3 regions of the Paenibacillus sp. RU5M genome follow, and region 1 is predicted to be linked to each of the others. Evidence: predicted binding sites of a transcription regulator. Region 1 holds the regulator's gene; each other region holds the start of a gene.
What was found. The regulator Rex, encoded in region 1, represses fermentation and respiration genes when NADH is low (regulators of the CRP and FNR family bind a similar motif). The targets are predictions, from matches to a motif close to TTGTGAAATATTTCACAA.
Positions count from the first base shown of each region.

Region 2: a site for Rex is predicted at 1,377-1,394, ahead of pflB (formate C-acetyltransferase). Genes of this name have one in related genera too.
Region 3: a site for Rex is predicted at 2,913-2,930, ahead of CRO25_RS14510 (cytochrome ubiquinol oxidase subunit I). Genes of this name have one in related genera too.

Region 1 is NZ_OBQM01000001.1:449,888-456,366, forward strand. Features, by position in the region: gene CRO25_RS02240 (tetratricopeptide repeat protein) at 1-186, shown strand, start outside; gene dinG (ATP-dependent DNA helicase DinG) at 328-3,189, shown strand; gene CRO25_RS02250 (redox-sensing transcriptional repressor Rex) at 3,416-4,069, shown strand; gene CRO25_RS02255 (amidohydrolase) at 4,056-5,360, shown strand; gene CRO25_RS02260 (DUF5590 domain-containing protein) at 5,402-5,932, shown strand; gene CRO25_RS02265 (hypothetical protein) at 6,234-6,479, shown strand, end outside.
Region 2 is NZ_OBQM01000001.1:221,370-227,848, reverse strand. Features, by position in the region: gene pflB (formate C-acetyltransferase) at 1-1,295, opposite strand, end outside; gene adhE (bifunctional acetaldehyde-CoA/alcohol dehydrogenase) at 2,066-4,678, opposite strand; gene CRO25_RS01135 (Crp/Fnr family transcriptional regulator) at 5,109-5,825, shown strand; gene CRO25_RS01130 (hypothetical protein) at 5,908-6,479, opposite strand, start outside.
Region 3 is NZ_OBQM01000004.1:126,322-132,800, forward strand. Features, by position in the region: gene CRO25_RS14495 (glycosyltransferase family 4 protein) at 1-413, opposite strand, end outside; gene CRO25_RS14500 (glycosyltransferase) at 415-1,326, opposite strand; gene CRO25_RS14505 (hypothetical protein) at 1,326-2,624, opposite strand; gene CRO25_RS14510 (cytochrome ubiquinol oxidase subunit I) at 3,054-4,469, shown strand; gene cydB (cytochrome d ubiquinol oxidase subunit II) at 4,453-5,469, shown strand; gene cydD (thiol reductant ABC exporter subunit CydD) at 5,471-6,479, shown strand, end outside.

The DNA.
Region 1 (6,479 bases):
GGGTTGGTATGTAACGTCCTGGGCTGTATCGAGGCCAAGCTCGCGAATCCTGAAGGTGCATGTTCATTATTTGCGCAGGCGCTTCAGTATGACCCATCGTTGACCGAACCGCTGTATAACATGGAAGCTTGTCGGTTAAACAGCGGAAAATTGCAATATGCAAATCAGCTGACTGCCTTAAATTAGGGCTATTCGGCGGCATTAAGACGGTGTTCCCTCCTCTGGCATAGCGGCGGGGACACCGCCTTTTTTGTCAGTTAATTTTCAAACGCCCTTTTTTTTGCTATGCTGTAACATAGACTGGAATGGAAGGGACCGTACATTGCAATGAAATTTGCCGTATTGGATTTCGAAACAACCGGCACGCAGTCCGACGGTGAGATTATACAGGCCGGACTTGCCATCATAGATCATGACTACAGCATAACTCAAATATATAGTTCTTATGTGAACCCAGGTGTACCGATTCCTCCGTTTATTACGGGGTTAACCGGTATTACCGATGAAGATGTGGCGGATGCTCCCTCATTGGAAGAGATGATGATGGAGATGGTTCCGCTGCTTGATGATGTGGTTCTTGTTGGACACAATGTTGCTTTTGATTTTCATTTTCTTCAAAATGCACTCGATCGATGCGGTTATCTGCCATTTACCGGACGGATCCTGGATACGATTGATTTCCTGAAGATCTCGTTCCCGTCACTGGGCTCTTATCAACTCGGTTATGTGTCTTCGGAATTCGGATTTCAGCATGACCGTCCTCATCAGGCAGACAGTGATGCTCTTGCAACAGCTTTTGTATTACTGAAGTGTCTCGATGAGCTGCGTGCATTGCCTCTGATCACGATTCAGCGCCTCAGTGACCTGTTTGCACCGGAAGACAGTGACTTGGGTTGGTTCTTCGATGGAATGCGTTCTGAGAAGGAAGCAGAGCCTATTCAGGATCTGGATGGTCATACGTATTACCGCCAGCTTGCCCTGAACGTGAGTGACTGGACCGATATAGGCTCACCACGTGATGAGCGAGAGGGTAATCCGCTGGAAGGCGTAAGCTTTGAGCAGTTTATGGATCAGGTTAGAGATAACCTGAAGGAGACGCTGGACCATTATGAGGAGCGTGAGGCGCAAACTCAGATGTTCAGCAGTGTACGACAAGCTTTGGATGAGGAGAAACATCTCTTAATCGAAGCTGGGACAGGTACGGGCAAATCACTTGGTTATTTGTTGCCTGCCATCTATGAAAGTGTGAAACAGGAACAGAAAGTCATGGTCAGCACACATACCATCAACCTGCAGGAGCAATTGAGAGAGCGGGATATTCCTATGCTGACCCAAGTGGTTCCGTTCCCGTTCAAGGCAGCGGTGTTCAAAGGACGTGGGCATTATCTGTGTCTGCGTAAGTTTGAGCATAAAATCAATAAACGTGAATTTGCTACACCGAAAGAGGATTACTTTACAGCGGCTCAGATGATTGTCTGGCTTACTCAGACGGAGACTGGAGACGACGAGGAGCTTAATCTAAGCGGGCGCGGAGGAGACTTCTGGGAGACGGTACAGAGTGAGTCTGAGTCCTGTCTTGGACGTTCCTGTCCTTGGTTCCGCAAATGTTTCTATCACCGGGCCAAACATGAAGCCGGGCTTTCGGATATCGTCATTACGAATCATTCGAAATTGTTTACGGATGTCAAAGCAGCACATCAGCTGCTGCCAGCCTACGAAAGTCTCGTCATCGATGAAGCACATCATCTGGAGGACGTAGCAGGTAAGCACCTTGGTCTTCATATGAAATATTTCACGTTGGTTCATACACTGACCCGACTGTTTAAAGATAGCCGAAATGGCCAACTGCCTATGCTGCGTTCTCAATTGTCGGGTCATGAAAATTCGGTACAGTGGGGCTCCATGATTGATCAGATGTTCCCGCTTGCTGTCGAAGTTAAAGAGATGTGGGATCGACTAAGCGATGCATTGTTCGGACTGCTGCCTGAACGCAGCGATGCTTCTCCAGGCGAGACAGGACAATTCTCACTTAGACTGAAGTCTTCACAAAAACCAGCCAAATGGCAGGAATTGCAGGACGCTGAAAACCAAATTTATGTCACCCTAGGCGATTTGATTCGTAAAGGCGACAAGCTGCTGCTTGAAGTGAAAGAAGATCAGGACGATTATCAGTCCGATAGTCTGATTACGGATATCTCAGGTCTGCTCAAGGATTTGGCAACGATTAAGGATAATCTGCGTTTCTTCATGCGGATGGATGATGCCAATACCGTGTACTGGATGGAGGCCAGCGGCCAGTTCCGCAGTAAATCACTGCAACTCTATGCTGTTCCTGTCGATGTCAGTGCACAATTGAAGGATATGTTCTTTGATAAAAAGAAAAGCGTTGTGCTTACATCGGCTACGCTCTCCGTTGACAAGTCATTTCAATTCATGATCGAACAGCTGGGTTTGCAGGAAGCTGCCGACAATAACCGTCTGTTAACGTCGATGCTACCTTCACCGTTCAATTATCGAGAACAAGCGCTGCTTGTCATTCCGCGTGATTTCCCAAGCGTGAAGGGCAGTGTAGGCGATGCACACTTTGTGGATATGCTCGTGCACTCGCTCGCGGAAACGGCTATTGCGACTCGTGGACGCATGATGGTGTTATTCACCTCCTACCGCATGCTGCGACAGGTCTATGACCCGCTTAAGGAGGCTTTGTCAGGCAACGATATCTCTTTGCTTGGGCAAGGGGTGGACAGCGGCAGCCGTTCCAAGCTTACACGTCGGTTCCAAGATGCTAAAGCAACGGTGCTACTTGGCACAAGCAGCTTTTGGGAAGGCGTGGACATTCCGGGAGAGGCTCTGACCTGCCTTGCAATTGTCAGACTGCCGTTCCAGCCACCGAATCATCCGTTAGTGGAAGCGAAGAGCGAGCTTTTGCAGCAGCAAAAGAAAAACCCGTTTATGAAGCTATCCGTGCCACAAGCCGTCATCCGTTTCAAACAGGGATTTGGCAGACTGGTTCGTACAGGCAAAGACAGAGGCATTGTGATTGTATACGATACACGCGTTATTGAAGCGTATTATGGCAAGTACTTTTTATATTCATTACCTGGTCCCAAAATGGAGCACATGCTTACAGAGCAGATGGTTCCACGCATTTCGGAATGGCTCGAGAGACCAACCGAAGAGCAACAATAACAGATACGCTCTGTAGCTTCCATTATTGCAAGACGCCAGTGATTGGCGGTAAAATTGATTAATATCATGTATTCGTTTCATGGATATGCGAGTAAAGCGATTAAAGCAATTATCCATTATATAACAAGGAGCATCCTGTTTAATTCAGTAATCATTTTGCATCGTTTTAGACAGGGTGCTCATCTTTTCATCTATCTATCGTGGCCTTGGTAAGGGGGAGCAATGAATGAAATCAGATAAAATTTCGGAAGCCGTGGTGCGTAGATTGCCTGTTTACTTGCGTTATTTGAATGAACTGCATCAGCGCGAAGTCAATACGGTCTCTTCACAAGAACTTGGACTGAGGCTGGATTTGAATCCTGCCCAGATTCGTAAAGACTTGGCTTACTTTGGTGACTTTGGTCGTAAAGGGATTGGATATGACGTTTCATATCTCATTGAGAAAATCCGCCATATTTTAAAAATAGACCAGCAGATCAATGTAGCTCTTGTCGGAGCAGGTAATTTGGGACATGCCTTGTCCAATTACAATGCCTATCTCAAAGACAACATGAAGATCGTCGCTGTATTTGATGCCTACGGTCCGAAAATTGGGAGTCAAATCAACAGTTTGACGGTACAACCGATGAATGAATTAACGGATTCGGTCAAAAAAGATAACATTCGTATAGGTATTATCACGGTTCCGGATACGGAAGCCCAAAATGTTGCAGATCAGCTGATTGAGTCAGGAATTGAAGCGATTCTGAACTTTGCGCCAACGATCCTGAAGACCCCGCCGCATATTCGCATTCATCATGCTGATTTTACGACGGATCTACTTAGCCTGGCTTATTACTTGGAGAATGGAAAGGACGACGAGGAAGATGACGACAAATAGATGGGTAATTCACAACGGCAAATTTGCCGTGAGTGAAGGTACGAATTGGAACGTGGTTCAAGGTTTTATGGTTGTTGAGAATGACAAGATTGTGCATATTGGTGAGACATTGCCGGAAGGAGACGAAAGCCTGACAAAGGTGGACGGAAAAGGACTGTTCTTCTTGCCGGGTCTGATCAATACGCATGGTCACGCGGCCATGTCGCTCCTCAGAGGCCATGGAGACGATCTGGCGTTACAAGTATGGTTGCAGGAGAAAATGTGGCCAATGGAAGCCAAAATGACGTCTGAAGACGTATATTGGGGCACATCACTTTCCGTGCTTGAAATGTTGAAGGGTGGAACAACAGCTTTCCTAGATATGTATGATCATATGGATCAGGTTGCGAAAGTGGTGGAACAATCTGGCGTTCGGGCTGCTCTGGCACGTGGGGTAATCGGACTTTGCTCAGAAGAAGAACAACTTCGCAAGCTCGAAGAGTCCGCAGCATTTGCCCGTCAATGGAATGGACAAGCAGACGGAAGAATTACAACCGTAATCTCTCCACACGCCCCTTACACTTGCCCTCCGGATTACATAGAGAAGCTGGTACAGGTTGCTCATGATCTGAATCTGCCTTTGCATACGCATATGTCTGAAACGATTCGAGAAGTGGAACAGAACGTGGCTGATTACGGACTGCGTCCGGTCGCACATCTGGAGAAGCTAGGATTTTTCTCCCGTCCATCTCTGGTTGCACATGCGGTACATCTGAATGATGAAGAGATCGAGATTCTCGCAAAGCATGATGTAGCAGTTTCCCACAATCCAGGCAGTAACCTGAAATTGGCTTCGGGTGTTGCACGTGTACCTGATCTGTTGAAAGCAGGCGTGACTGTGTCTCTGGGAACAGACGGACCAGCAAGTAACAATAACCTGGATATGTTTGAAGAGATGAGATTGGCTGCGTTGATTCACAAAGGTGTGTCCGGTGACCCTACTGCAGTGCCGGCAGGGGAAGCGCTTCTGCTTGGAACTTCGTATGGTGCTAAATCCATATTTCTGAACAATACAGGCGCTCTGCAAGTTGGCATGAAGGCTGACTTCATCGCGTTGAACATCGAACAGGCCCATTTCTATCCGCATACGGATCTGATTTCCCATACGGTCTACTCGGCATCGGCCAAAGATGTGGAGCATGTGTGGGTGGATGGTAAACAAGTGGTTAAACATGGCGAATGTCTTACGATGGATGAAGAGCGCATTCTGCGTGAGTCTCAGCTGGCATTTGACAGTTTGCTTGCCCGTTAATTACAAGGACAGCATCGTCATAGGGAAAGGAAGTTCGGCTTTTGAAGAAAAAAAAGAAGTGGATATGGATTTCGCTGCTGCTCCTGGTTCTGATTCTGTTTGGACTTCAGCGTTATTATGTCTATGTTACCCAGGATCAGCGCAAGGAAGAGGCGTTGGCCATACAGGCGGCCCAGGAACAGCTGGGGATTACGTCCCACGAAGAGCTGCGTAAGTATGTCTGGGGGCAGAAAGACGGCGGAGACAACATATACTGGACCCTGATCGGCAAAAATAAGGATAACCAGGATGTCATGGTGTGGATCAAGTTTGATGAGAATAACAAACCCGTGACGGGAACCAATGCAGTACACGGTGAACTGTTAAAGAACGGCATGAATGAAGCTCAGATTCGAAATCGGTTCAGCTCTGAAGTTCCCGGTGGGGAGATCAAACGAATCATGCCAGGCGTTGTGAATGGAATCTATGTATGGCAAGTGTATTACAACGATGATACTCACAACTATTATCGGTTTTACCGCTTCAGTAACGGGGAACAGGTGGATCTGGTCTATACGATCCCGAATAGCTAGAATTAGCATAAATACTATCGTCCAAAAAATACATTAAAGAACCGGCAGACGGAAACCCGACTGGACCGGTTCTTTGACGTACTTTGTTGATCATTTTGGATTTGAATAGTTAAAATTAATAATTTATTCATATTTTCGCCTTAGATATTGTATATACGATGTGATATACTCAAATATGTATTCAAGGATACATCATACACAAATAAATCCTGTTAGGCACATCACAGGACATTACGTACACATATTCATATTCTTGCCTACAAGTTATAGGATGGGCCAAAATTTAGGAGGGGTAACTCACTTGAAGATAAAAGTATTGCCTATTGCTCTGACTGCCGTCATTTCAGCCGTTGTGTTGTTTGGAGGTTGGTTTGTGTATCGTCATGTGGCTGTGCAAAGCCCAATTGAAAAGATGGTTACCCAGTACGATGGAGTCAATGATGTTCAATTAACTATTAACCGCAATGATGTACAGTTGAAACTCGATCTGCAGCCGGATGTTGATCTGGGCAGGTTGGTACAATATATTCACAAAGAAGGACAAACC
Region 2 (6,479 bases), 230 kb from region 1:
GCACCGAAGAACTGCATTTGTTTCCCGATCTTCATCGCAGATACACAGCAAGCAATACCATAATCGTCTCCATAGATCGGACGCATCAGATCATCATTTTCATACTGGATGGAGCTCGTTTCGATGGATACTTTCGTACAGTATTGTTTGAACGCTTCCGGAAGCTTGGTGGACCAAAGTACAGTAAGGTTCGGCTCAGGTGCAGGACCAAGGTTGTTCAGGGTGTGCAGGAAACGGAAGCTGCTTTTCGTAACACGGGTTTCTCCATTTACGGACATGCCACCGATGGATTCAGTTACCCATGTTGGGTCACCACTGAACAATTCATTATAATCCGGCGTACGCAGAAACTTGACGATCCGCAGTTTCATAACAAAATGGTCAACCAGTTCTTGAGCCTGTTCTTCAGTTAGCAAGCCTTCTTGCAAGTCACGTTCAATGTAAATATCAAGAAAAGAAGAAACACGTCCGAGGGACATCGCAGCACCATTTTGCTCTTTAATCGCAGCCAGGTAACCGAAGTAGAGCCATTGGAACGCTTCTTTTGCGGTTGTGGCTGGCAAAGAAATATCGAAACCATGCATTTCACCCAGTTGTTTCAACTCTTGCAATGCACGAATCTGTTCGGACAGTTCTTCACGGAGGCGAATGACATCTTCATCAATCACATCGACTTCAAGTGCATTCAGTTCGCCTTTTTTATTTCGAATCAGGAAGTCCACGCCATACAGAGCTACCCGGCGATAGTCACCGATGATCCGGCCACGGCCGTAAGCATCAGGCAGACCGGTAATAATCCCTGCTTTACGTGCTGCACGCATTTCAGATGTGTAAGCATCAAATACGCCCTGGTTATGTGTTTTACGGATGTTCGTAAATATATCAATGACGCCTTGAGGCATTTCAAAACCATAAGCTTCACAAGCATCAATCATCATGCGAATTCCACCGAATGGCTGAATGGAACGTTTGAATGGAGCATCCGTTTGAACACCAACAATCTGTTCTTTGGATTTATCCAGATAACCTGGTTGGTGAGAAACAATCGTTGCTGGCGTGTTTACGTCAACATCAAGTACCCCGCCGTTATCGCGCTCTTTTTTGGTAAGATCAGATACGATATCCCATAACTCTTTCGTATTCTGAGTTGCGCCTGCAAGAAATGCTTCGTCGCCATAGTAAGGTGATAAGTTGCGTGCCAGAAAATCATTCACATCTACGGATTTCGTCCATGTTCCTTTGGTAAAGTTTCTCCAGCCTGTTTGTTGTTTGACATCTTTTTCGATCACCGACATAGTAATCCCTCCACAAATTTGGATTTCCGGACACATGACAGGATGCTTCACTCGTCTCATCTGTGCCCAGAGCCGCGATTAATGTGACAAATTTCACATGTAAGCCGGAACATGTTCTCTCTACTTGGGAACCGGAACCGCGGATGAATGTTTTTCTTACATTTTCAGTATACGTCTTCGTTCTTTCATCATCTGTGATTTTTATCACAAAGTTTGTGACCATCCTCACTCCACCTGTGCTGTGCCATGGTGAACCCCTGCAAATTCACACTTAGCCACTGCGCGGGCAGAACAACTTCCGATCAATGTTCAAACCCGATTTCCCCGATTGAACAATATAATTTGAACGAAAGGATATGTACACTGGCCACTCCGAGGATAGAACAACCTTCCGATCGCTGTTACCCCCAGATTTTTTTGATTCCCTTTTAAAAAGGTGAAATCCGAGGATAAAGGCGAGCGCTATCGCTTCTTCAGGTTTTTTCTCTCCTCTCCGTTATCGTGTACATTTATGATTCAAACTATATAGCATAGAAGGTTGAAATCGTGCTTGAAAGAGAACGCTTCGCTTCTTCAGTTTTTTTCTTCCCTCTTCGTTATGGTGTGAATACCTGGTTCAAAAAGTAACATCACGGATTCCGTGTAACCTCTTTTAAAAAAGACAACTGCAAAGATTACGTTTTACCTTTTTTTACTGGAAAGACGGCAATCGGGGCTCCCCTTTCGGGGAACCCTGACTATCTGCCTGAATCCTGCTGTTGCTTTAGTTATTACTCAAACTTGCCGTAGAATGCGTTGCGATATACATCAGCCAGTTCAGTCACTAACGGCAGTTTTGGATTAGCTGTGGTACATTGGTCCTCGAATGCGCGGTCTGCCAGATAATCCACATGTGCTTCAAAGTCTTTGGCGTCGAATCCAATTTCCTGGAACGATTCTTCAATACCCAATGTTTTGTTGAGTTTGCGAATCGCATTGATGAGGCTGGTAACCCCTTCTTCTGTTGTACGTGCAGGCAATCCCAGAATGCGAGCAATTTCGGCATAACGCTCATCTGCCACAAAGTGCGAATATTTCGGGAACGATGCAAACTTCGTCGGTTTTTTCGCATTGTAGCGAATGACGTGCGGCATCAGAATCGCATTGGTACGTCCATGTGCGGTGTGGTACTGACCGCCCCATTTGTGTGCCAAGCTGTGGTTAATGCCCAGGAATGCGTTGGCAAAAGCCATACCGGCAATCGTCGAAGCGTTATGCATTTTCTCACGAGCCAATTTGTCACCTTGCAGCGCAGATTGCTCAAGATATTGGAATACCAGTTGAATCGCTTTGATCGCGAGTCCATCCGTGTAATCATTCGCCATGACGGATACATATGCTTCAATGGCGTGAGTCAATACGTCCATACCTGTATCCGCAACAGCGGTTTTAGGTAGAGAGTAGACGAATTCCGGGTCTACAATGGCTACATCTGGTGTTAATTCGTAGTCTGCCAGTGGATATTTCGTATTGCCTTGATTTTTATCTGTAATAACTGCGAACGATGTTACTTCCGAACCTGTGCCCGAAGTTGTCGGGATCGCTACGAATTTCGCTTTCACGCCAAGACGTGGATATTTGTAGATCCGTTTGCGGATATCCATGAATTTTTGCTTCAAATCATTGAAATCCGTGTCAGGATATTCATAGAACAGCCACATCGCTTTGGCAGCATCCATCGGTGATCCCCCGCCGAGAGCGATAATGCAGTCTGGCTGGAAGCGGCGCATCATTTCCGTACCGCGGTCTACCGTTGTTGTGGATGGATCGGGTTCAACATCAGAGAACACTTCAATAGCTACCGGCATTTGACGTTGACGCAGATAGTGCTCTACTTTTTCCACATAACCAAGTTTGACCATCATGGCATCCGTAATAATGGCTACGCGTGTGATGTCCGGCATTTTGGCAAGATACTGTGTTGCACCCTTTTCGAAGTAAACTTTATTCGGCACTTTGAACCACTGCATATTCACGGTACGGCGAGCCACCCTTTTCACGTTGATTAAGTTTACAGCGGTTACGTTGGAAGAAGTCGAGTTACGTCCATACGATCCGCAGCCCAATGTCAGTGACGGCATGTTGGTGTTATAGATGTCACCGATGGCGCCGTGTGTGGATGGCGAATTCACGATAATCCGTCCGGTTTGCAGGCGATCTGCGAATTTGCTAATGACTTCTTCGTTTGTCGAATGAATAACAGAGGAGTGACCCATGCCGCCAAAAGCAACCACTTCTGCTGCACGCTCAATCCCTTCAGCTGCCGTTTTCACTTTGTAACAAGCCAGTACCGGGCTTAGTTTTTCAGCAGACAACGGGAATTTTGTACCTACGCCTTCAATCTCGGCTACAAGAATTTTGGTGTTAGCAGGGACCTCGATGCCGCACATTTGCGCAATGCTGACTGCAGATTGACCAACAATCGCCGGGTTCACCGCACATTTCTCAGCATTAATCGCACCTGCGGTCAGTTTCGCTGCCTCATCCTTGTTGACGAAGTAACAGCCGTTCGCGATCATTTTCTTTTTCACCTGATCGAAGATCGGTTCTTCGATGATGACTGCTTGCTCGGAAGCACAAATCATACCGTTATCGAACGATTTGGACAAAATCAGATCCGTTACTGCTTGATTGATATCTGCGCTTTTCTCAATAAAGCAAGGTACGTTCCCTGGCCCTACGCCCAGTGCTGGTTTACCACAGCTGTATGCCGCCCGTACCATACCTGATCCACCTGTTGCCAGAATGAGCGCCACATCATTATGATTCATCAGTGCGTTTGTGCGATCCATGGAAGGATCATCAATCCACTGGATACAATCCGCTGGAGCACCATGCTTCACTGCAGCATCTAGCAGGATTTTGGCGGCTTCCCGGCTACAGTTCTGTGCAGATGGGTGGAAACCGAAGATGATCGGGTTACGCGTTTTGATGGAAATCAGTGCTTTGAACATCGTGGTGGATGTCGGATTCGTTACCGGGGTAATCCCCATGATGATGCCGACAGGCTCCGCAATTTTCTGGAAGCTTTCGTACTCGTTATCTTCGATAACCCCTACTGTTTTGTCATATTTTATGCTATGATACACATATTCTGTTGCAAATATATTTTTGGTGATTTTATCCTCATACACACCCCGACCTGTTTCTTCCACGGCCATTTTGGCGAGCATCATATGTTTGTCCAGACCTGCCAGCGCCATCGCTTGCACGATGCGGTCAATCTGTTTCTGATCCATGGACATGAATGCTGCATGTGCTTTATTCGCTTTGTCAATTAACGTTTGAATATACTGACCTGCTGTCGGTTCTTTTACTGGGGCGACTTCGTTCTTTACAGCCATCTCCCTCATCCTCCTAAAGGTTCGTATTGGTTTGTCTCTCTTCTTTACATTCACATCGTACCATGGGGAAAGAGTTAATTATGTGATTTTTTTCACAAAGTATAACAAATTTAATTTAAGTTTTTTAGTGTCTCTCACTTAGCCATTTACACTTCCTATTTAAACTATAGGGCTGTCAGATTCATCCTCTCCTTTCGAAAGTGAATTTAATCACAATGTTTGAAATTTCGCCATTTTTGCCCCCTTTCCACGCCCCTCAAACGGCAAGATAAGGTATATACTGAACTTAAAAATTGAACCACCGCAATTTGTACCGTCCTTCCCGGCCGAGAGATGACCCTGATCAGGACGGCAACGGTTTGCGGCGAACCACGGGGGCCAATCCAAGCTGCAGAAGGCCGTCCGATGGACACAAAGGGGAGATAGACTTATGAGAGAACAACTGAGTGTACTGGAAAAACGCGGAAATACCAACTGTTTCTCGGAAGCGAATTTCAACCATCTGCTCGTAACGATGAAGGACAGAACCTATCCGGAAGGAACCCATCTGTATTGGGAGGGAGATGTCTCTGACAAACTTTATTATATGAAACGAGGCCGTGCTCAGATCACCAAATCCACGGATGAAGGCAAGGAATTGATTATGTACATGTATCAAGCCGGTGATATGATTGGGCAGGCTGATCCGTTCTTCGGATCGAAACACAGCTTTTCGGCGGAAGTGCTGGAGGATAGTGAGATCGGCGTACTGGAGCATAAAGACCTGGAAATGCTGATCTGCCAACACTGTGACTTTGCGATCGACTTTATGAAATGGATGGGTATCCATCACCGGTTAACCCAAACCAAATTCCGTGATCTGATGTTATATGGCAAACCGGGCGCACTCTGCTCCACGCTGATTCGATTGTCCAATTCCTACGGCGAGCCCCATGGAGAGCATGTCATGATTCATAAAAAAATAACACACACGGATCTGTCCAATATGATTGGAGCGACCCGTGAAAGTGTCAACCGCATGTTAAGCGATTTGCGTAAAAAAGACGCCATTGAATACGATAACGGCATGATTGTCATCAAGGATCTGCACATGCTCCAGGGCATCTGTCACTGTGAATTATGTCCTAACGAGATTTGCCGAATCTGAAGCTTTTCCCATCTTGTAAAACATTTGATACGCAAATGAAAAAAGCCCATCTTCTATAACGAAGATTGGGCTTTTGTTATGCTTAAGATACAGTAGTCAACTCGAGCTTTACTGCATCACGTGGATTCAATTTCATGTCCAAACCGTTTTCCATCAGTTCCTTATCATTCACCATGATCATCCAGCGTTGGTTCATCCGGGGAATTACATTTTCAACGGAAACAACGAATTTGTTGTTCTCCGACATTCTTACAATCCCACTGGACTTCAATACATCACGCACAGTACATTCCTGAACATACACCCCGGCATATTGACGATTGAGATTTGGCATAATATTTCCACCGCTCACCTTGAGTAATGTTGTTTGGTAAACAACATCGTCTCCCCCACTGTCAGCGGCTTTTACATATATGATCACTTCATCTTTGACATGAAGCTCCATGTCCCAATTTTCCGGGTCAATATCCTTGCCATTCAGTTTGACCGCCCAGCTAAGTGAGGAGTCCAGAGAAACTTCCCCCACGGATTGGATCCGCTTGCCATCTGCTGTAAAATCGACAAGTCCACTGTTCAATAGTGCTTTCTTGAGCGTCAGACCTTCACTAAAATCTCTCTTAATGGACTTCGTTGCGTCAGGCAAAAAAGTACTGC
Region 3 (6,479 bases), on a different contig from region 1:
CCATCCAGTGCCAGCTGAATATGCTCCGCGACTTGCTGCTTGGTTTCGAGCGGCAGCGCGGGACGATCCCAGTTAATACCGTGGCAGATGCCGAGACTGCCCGGCTTGTAGGCAATGGGCTGCCACAGGCAGCTTGCATAGATCACGGGTCCTCGTGCTGCGGCAGCCATTCGGGCAAAAGCTTCGGGCACATCATTCATATCGTAGGCATATCCGTATACATCAATCTGTTCCGTACGGGTCTGAAAAGCTTCAAAATAGGACAGTTGATGAACCTCGGGGATGTGTCCCAATCCGCGGATTACACTGCATAAATCCAGGACGTAACGCTCCAGACCGCCCCCGAACACCCGGCTGAATTCCCGGTTATATCCATCGGTGAAGCTGTGTGTCAATATGCTGACCACGCCCATTTCACTGCTCCTCCTTCCACGGAATCAGTCGGGGCTCCGGATCAAGAATGGATTCATAGTGCTCCAGGCTGCCCCACTCGCCGTGTGGATCAATTCGTTTATAACGCAAATATTTCCGAACCCGATCCTCCAGACTTCCGGCCCAGCCAAGATGCTGGACTTTCAATTCTGTGCTGATTCCAGGCAATACAGTGCAGGGCAAGGGAAGACGAGGCACATGATGATTTTGCTGCGGATAAAAGTAAGGATAACCTGGCATATAACGGACCAGGGAAGCGGTATGACGTCGGTGAAGCCCCCAAAGGTCATCTTCCCGATAGTGGGTTCGTCCGCCCCACATATCGTAGAAGCGGAAAGCGATCCAGTCCGCGTGATCCTGGTTAATCAGAGCGCGTATCGCTTTCTTCGCTTCCGTGCTGTATAGCTCATCGGCATCAACCGAGAGCAGCCAATCCGGGGAGGTACCTGCCGCTGCTTGCCATAGAGCGTTGCGTAATCGCCATTCCTCCGAAAATAATGGCTTTTCCAGCACTTCCAGACGAACGACCTTTGGATAGGCTCTGCATATATCGGGTGTTCCATCTGTGCTGGCATCGTCCACAATGACGATCTCATCTACGAATTCACTCAGATCGTCCAGCACTTCCTCCAGATATCGCCCGCGCTCGTTACGTACCTGAAGCATGGCGGTCAGTTTATTGCCCTGACTTTTACGAACCCGACGAACGGAAAACGGCTCTCTGAATAGGCCTGTATCCTGGTGTTTTGCAGCATGCTGCTGATCGCCTTGCCCCTCTGTGTCAGCATGCAGCGATTCCAGCGTTTCCGTTGGAGTATGAGTTGTTTCGGATCGTATATCCTTATGCACCATCGGTCCATTCACATGTTGTCTGCGCTTCTTCGGGTCCAGCATCATGGCACCTCCCCCAGCAATTGCTGGACGGCTTGATCCAACAGCTCCATCTCGACGATTCGTGCAAGAGCATCTTCATCCTCCAGTGCCGTCTCCAGAAATTGTCTCACCGCCCCGTGACGTTCTCCGCGCAGAGCCAGAGCTAGACCCGATAATTGCCGATAATCCTGTCGGCTGGGGCTATCCTGAATATCCACTGCATGCACCAAATCTAATGCATCTTCCACACGTCCAGTCTCCTGATAGATACGAAATTTCCAATGCCGCGCCGTTTCGCCTCCGAGTTCATCCAAAATGTGTAATGCGTTTCCATAATCATCATTCAGACGCAGCAGTTCTGCCCGGACAAGCTGTTCCTCCCCGGCCTCCAGCCAGCGACAGAGTTGTTCATAATGGTGCCGTTCCTGCTCGTTACCTGCGCTGATTCCATACACCTGCAACGCGTTCTCGATTTCCCCGGCCCTTGCATGAATGGCGGAGAGGAATCGATAGTGGGAGCTTACACAATCATTGCGCCCGTTTAATACCGCGTGAGAGAAGGCTTCCTTGAGTGAAGTGGCCGCTCTGGAATCCTCTAGCACATATTCATAGGCTGCCAGCAAAAAGGAAATCGTCTCATGCGCTCCTGCTTTGGAACGAAGCTGACGATAGAAGTCGGCCCGCACACTGCATTGCAGCTGGGTGACCGTATCCTGAACATCCGAGAGCGTCTGTCGCAGCGCATGCAGGAATAGCAGTTCATAGTCCCGGAGAGGGACCTCGAGGTCATCCTTTTGCATGACACCAGCAGGAGAGGTATCCTCTCCATTCAGCCAGATGGCGCGTACGCCCTGGAATACCAGCTTCATATAGCGTGTTTCTGAAGTCGTGCCCACCAGATCGGCGATACCGACCAGTCTTGAAATGCAGCTCTCCCATAGGGGAGACTCCGCTTCTTCACCAACTGGCTCGGGAAGAAGTACAATACAGAGCTCCGGATGGAGCGAGGCTGTGGCGGTCAGCCAGTAGGGATGCGCAACCACAGCAACCGTACGGGGCTCCTGCAGCAATTGTTCTGCTTCGGGAAGCGTGATGACGGTGATATTCGCAGGCATTTCCTCGGAGCGCTCCAGGCTACTGACATAGTAGACAGGCCCTTCCGCAACCATCAGAGCAGCGATGTCTGGATAGGGAAAAGCAGACCATCCTCCCTTCCGGGGGAAAAGGACATAACGAAAGGCAGGCAGGGCCGTACTTGACTCTTCTACATCTACCCCTTGATAAGGCTCCGGGTCCGGGATCGGAGACAGCTCTTCCATCGATGAATCACCTCACTTGATTTACATTTTTGTCCGTTCATGGATTGAAGCAGCACCATCTGATAAACATCGGATTGGCGCTGCTTTGAATGATATCAATGAATCCAATGATTCAATATGTAATGCCTTTTTTGCCCAGCGTATTTTATGCCTGACACTAACATATGGGCGTTCCGTCCCAAACATGAGCATCTTCCGTGAATAGACGAAGCTGGCAAGCTCTAACATTAGGCTTGTTTTTTTCTATTGTGTGACCATCGTCACTTTTTTTTGCTGTCATGGCAGGGTTTGTGATAATTGTCACATGTATAAAATAGTCTATCTGGCACAATACGTTCATCAATACGTGTTTGGCTGACAGAAACTGAAGAAGGGGCTTCAATGCCAAATACGAAAACTGCGATATGAACAGAAAGAAGGGGTAACGGTATGGATCCGATCATGTTATCGCGTATCCAATATGCGCTCACAACGATTTTCCATTTCTTTTTTGTACCGCTGTCCATTGGTCTTGTACTGCTGGTAGCGATTATGGAGACGTTGTACGTAGTGAAGGGTAAGGAAGTTTACAAAACGATGGCCAAATTCTGGGGTAAACTGTTCCTGATTAACTTTGCCGTCGGTGTGGTCACGGGTATCTTTCAGGAATTCCAGTTCGGCATGAACTGGTCGGAGTATTCCCGGTTTGTCGGGGATGTGTTCGGTGCGCCACTGGCGATTGAAGCCTTGCTGGCGTTTTTTATGGAGTCTACCTTTATTGGGCTTTGGATTTTCGGATGGGATCGCTTGTCCAAGAAAGTGCATCTGGCCTGCATTTGGCTGGTATTCATCGGTACATTCTTGTCCGCGCTGTGGATTCTGGCAGCCAACTCGTTCATGCAGCATCCGGTTGGCTTCGAGATTAATAATGGCCGCGCCGAGATGAATGACTTCTTTGCACTGATCACCAATGGTCAGCTACTAGTGGAGTTCCCACATACGATCTTTGGCGCATTAATGACAGGTGCTTTTGTGGTAACCGGGATTAGTGCCTATAAGTTGATGAAGAAGCAGGATGTGGAGATCTTCCGGAAATCGTTCAACATTGCCATCATAATTGGTCTGGTTTCCTCGCTGGGGGTTGCCTTCTCGGGTCACTTCCAGGCGCAATATCTGGTGGAGACGCAGCCGATGAAAATGGCAGCCAGTGAAGGAACATGGACGACGACGGAAGATCCGGCACCATGGACGGTGGTAGCCTTTGTTGATCCGGACAAACAGGAAAATTCCGGCGAGATCAAAATCCCCGGGTTGCTCAGTTATCTGTCCTATAGCAAGTTCTCCGGCAGTGTCAAAGGCATGAAGGAATTGCAGGCGGAGTATGAGCAGACGTATGGTCCAGGAGACTACATTCCTCCGGTACGGACGACGTTCTGGAGCTTCCGCATCATGATTGCTGCGGGCGGATTGATGATTTTGCTAGCGATATACGGTACATTTCTGGCGATGCGCCGCAAATTGGAGGAAGCAGGCAAATGGTTTATGCGCTTGATGGTGTTTGCCATCTCTCTGCCGTTTATCGCTAATACATCGGGATGGATTATGACTGAGGTAGGAAGGCAGCCGTGGACGGTATTCGGTTATATGACGACGGAAGCCGGGGTGTCACCCAACGTGTCTGCAGGTCAGATTTTGTTCTCCACCATCGCGTTTACAGTCACTTATGCAATCCTGGGAGCGGTGATGGTCTATCTGTTCGTTCGTGAAATCAAGGCAGGGCCATATGCAGTCGAAAAGACGGAGGAGCATGATGAATCGGCCGATCCGTTCGGCGTGGATGGGGGTTATTCTGTTGTCACTAAGTGAATTGTGGTTTTTGCTGATTGCCGTCTTGTTTGTTGGTTTTTTCTTTCTGGAAGGTTTTGATTTTGGTGTGGGCATGTCTACTGCAATGATTGGCAAAACGGATCGTGAACGTCGTACTCTAATCAACTCGATCGGTCCGTTTTGGGATGGCAATGAGGTCTGGCTGATTACGGCAGGGGGTGCAATGTTTGCAGCCTTCCCGCATTGGTATGCCACGCTGTTTAGCGGTTTTTATCTGCCGCTAGTTGTGGTGCTGCTGGCCTTGATCGGCCGCGGAGTTGCCTTTGAATTCCGCAGCAAGATGAGACATGAACGCTGGCGCAAAACATGGGACATCATTATCGTAGTCTCCAGTGCGCTACTGCCATTCCTGTTCGGGGTTGTTTTCGCTACCTTGATGAAAGGACTGCCTATTGATGCGCAGATGCAGCTCCGTCCCGGCTTCCTGGACATCGTCAATCCGTATACGGTTGTAGGTGGGTTGAGCGTTACGTTGTTGTGTCTGGTGCACGGTTTGCTGTTTGCTTCATTGCGGACCGTCGGAGATCTTAGAGAACGTGCCCTGAATATGGCCAAAAAACTGATGTTGCCGCTGGCCGCGATCCTCGCGATCTACGCTGTGATGACATACTTCATGACCGATGTGTTTGCAGTACGCGGCTGGGCTCTCTGGATTATGGTTGTCCTTGGGGCTGCTTCATTGGGTTTGGCCGCTTACTTCGTGCGACAGAAACGTGAAGCCTGGGCATTCGGCATGACTGGAGCCGTGATTGCAATCGCGTTTGCCTCCGTATTTATCGGTCTGTTCCCAAGGGTCATGGTGAGTTCAATGGGTTCGGCGTTTGACCTGACGGTCTACAATGCTTCATCCGGTGCATATTCGCTAAAAGTGATGACGATTGTGGCTTGTACGCTGCTTCCGTTTGTACTCGGTTATCAGATCTGGAGTTATTATATTTTCCGCAAACGTCTGAACGACCAGCATCACCTGGAGTACTGATATGGGACGGGGGCTGTTGAAGCTGCCGGGCATTCGACCGGTACTGGCGCTGGCTTCAGCGCTGGTACTGTTGCAGGCAATGACGATTATCATGCAGGCGAAATGGCTGGCACAGGCGATTACGGCATTGTTTCAAGGTTCACCTGTAACGGAGCAGTACCCAGTGCTGCTGTTGTACCTGGCCGCTTTTGCCGCCCGCTATGCCCTATCGTTCTGGTTGCAGCTCATCGCTTCGCGGTACGCGGAGAAGACAGGGAACGATCTGCGTAGACAGATGGTGGAGCAGTGGTTCCGGCTGGGGCCGCGTTTTGCCAAAACGGAAGGAACAGGGCACCTGGTAACCTTGGCACGCGAAGGAACAGCCCAGTATAAGACTTATCTTGAACTGTTTATTCCCCGAATGCTGGGGATGGGGTTCACGCCAATCGTTATTCTGTTCTATGTCTTCAAGCTGGATATGATGTCCGGGGTTATTTTGACGCTGACGCTGCCGATCCTGATTGTGTTTATGATTTTGGTGGGGTTGGCTGCACAACGCAAGATCGATGGACAGTTCAAGTCGTACAAAGCGCTGGCCAACCATTTCGTAGATACGCTCCGTGGAATGGAAACACTCAAAACACTGGGACAAAGCGTTAAGCATGGAGAAACAATCGTTCGGGTCAGTCAGCGATATCGCAAGGCTACGATGTCTACGCTGCGTATGGCTTTTCTATCCTCCTTCGCACTTGATTTCTTCACCATGCTGTCGGTGGCTTCGGTGGCGGTTGGATTGGGGCTGCGCCTGACGGAAGGACATATGCTGCTTGGACCAGCGCTGACCGTACTCATTCTCGCGCCGGAATACTTCCTGCCTGTACGAATGGTAGGCGCAGATTACCACGCTACACTGGACGGTAAAGAGGCCGGGGAATCGATCAGCCAGATGATTGAACGAGGGGAAATGGCCGAACGTAAGCAAAAGGAAGCATACACGAGTGCTGTTCTGCATGGGGTGTCAGAAAAGAACG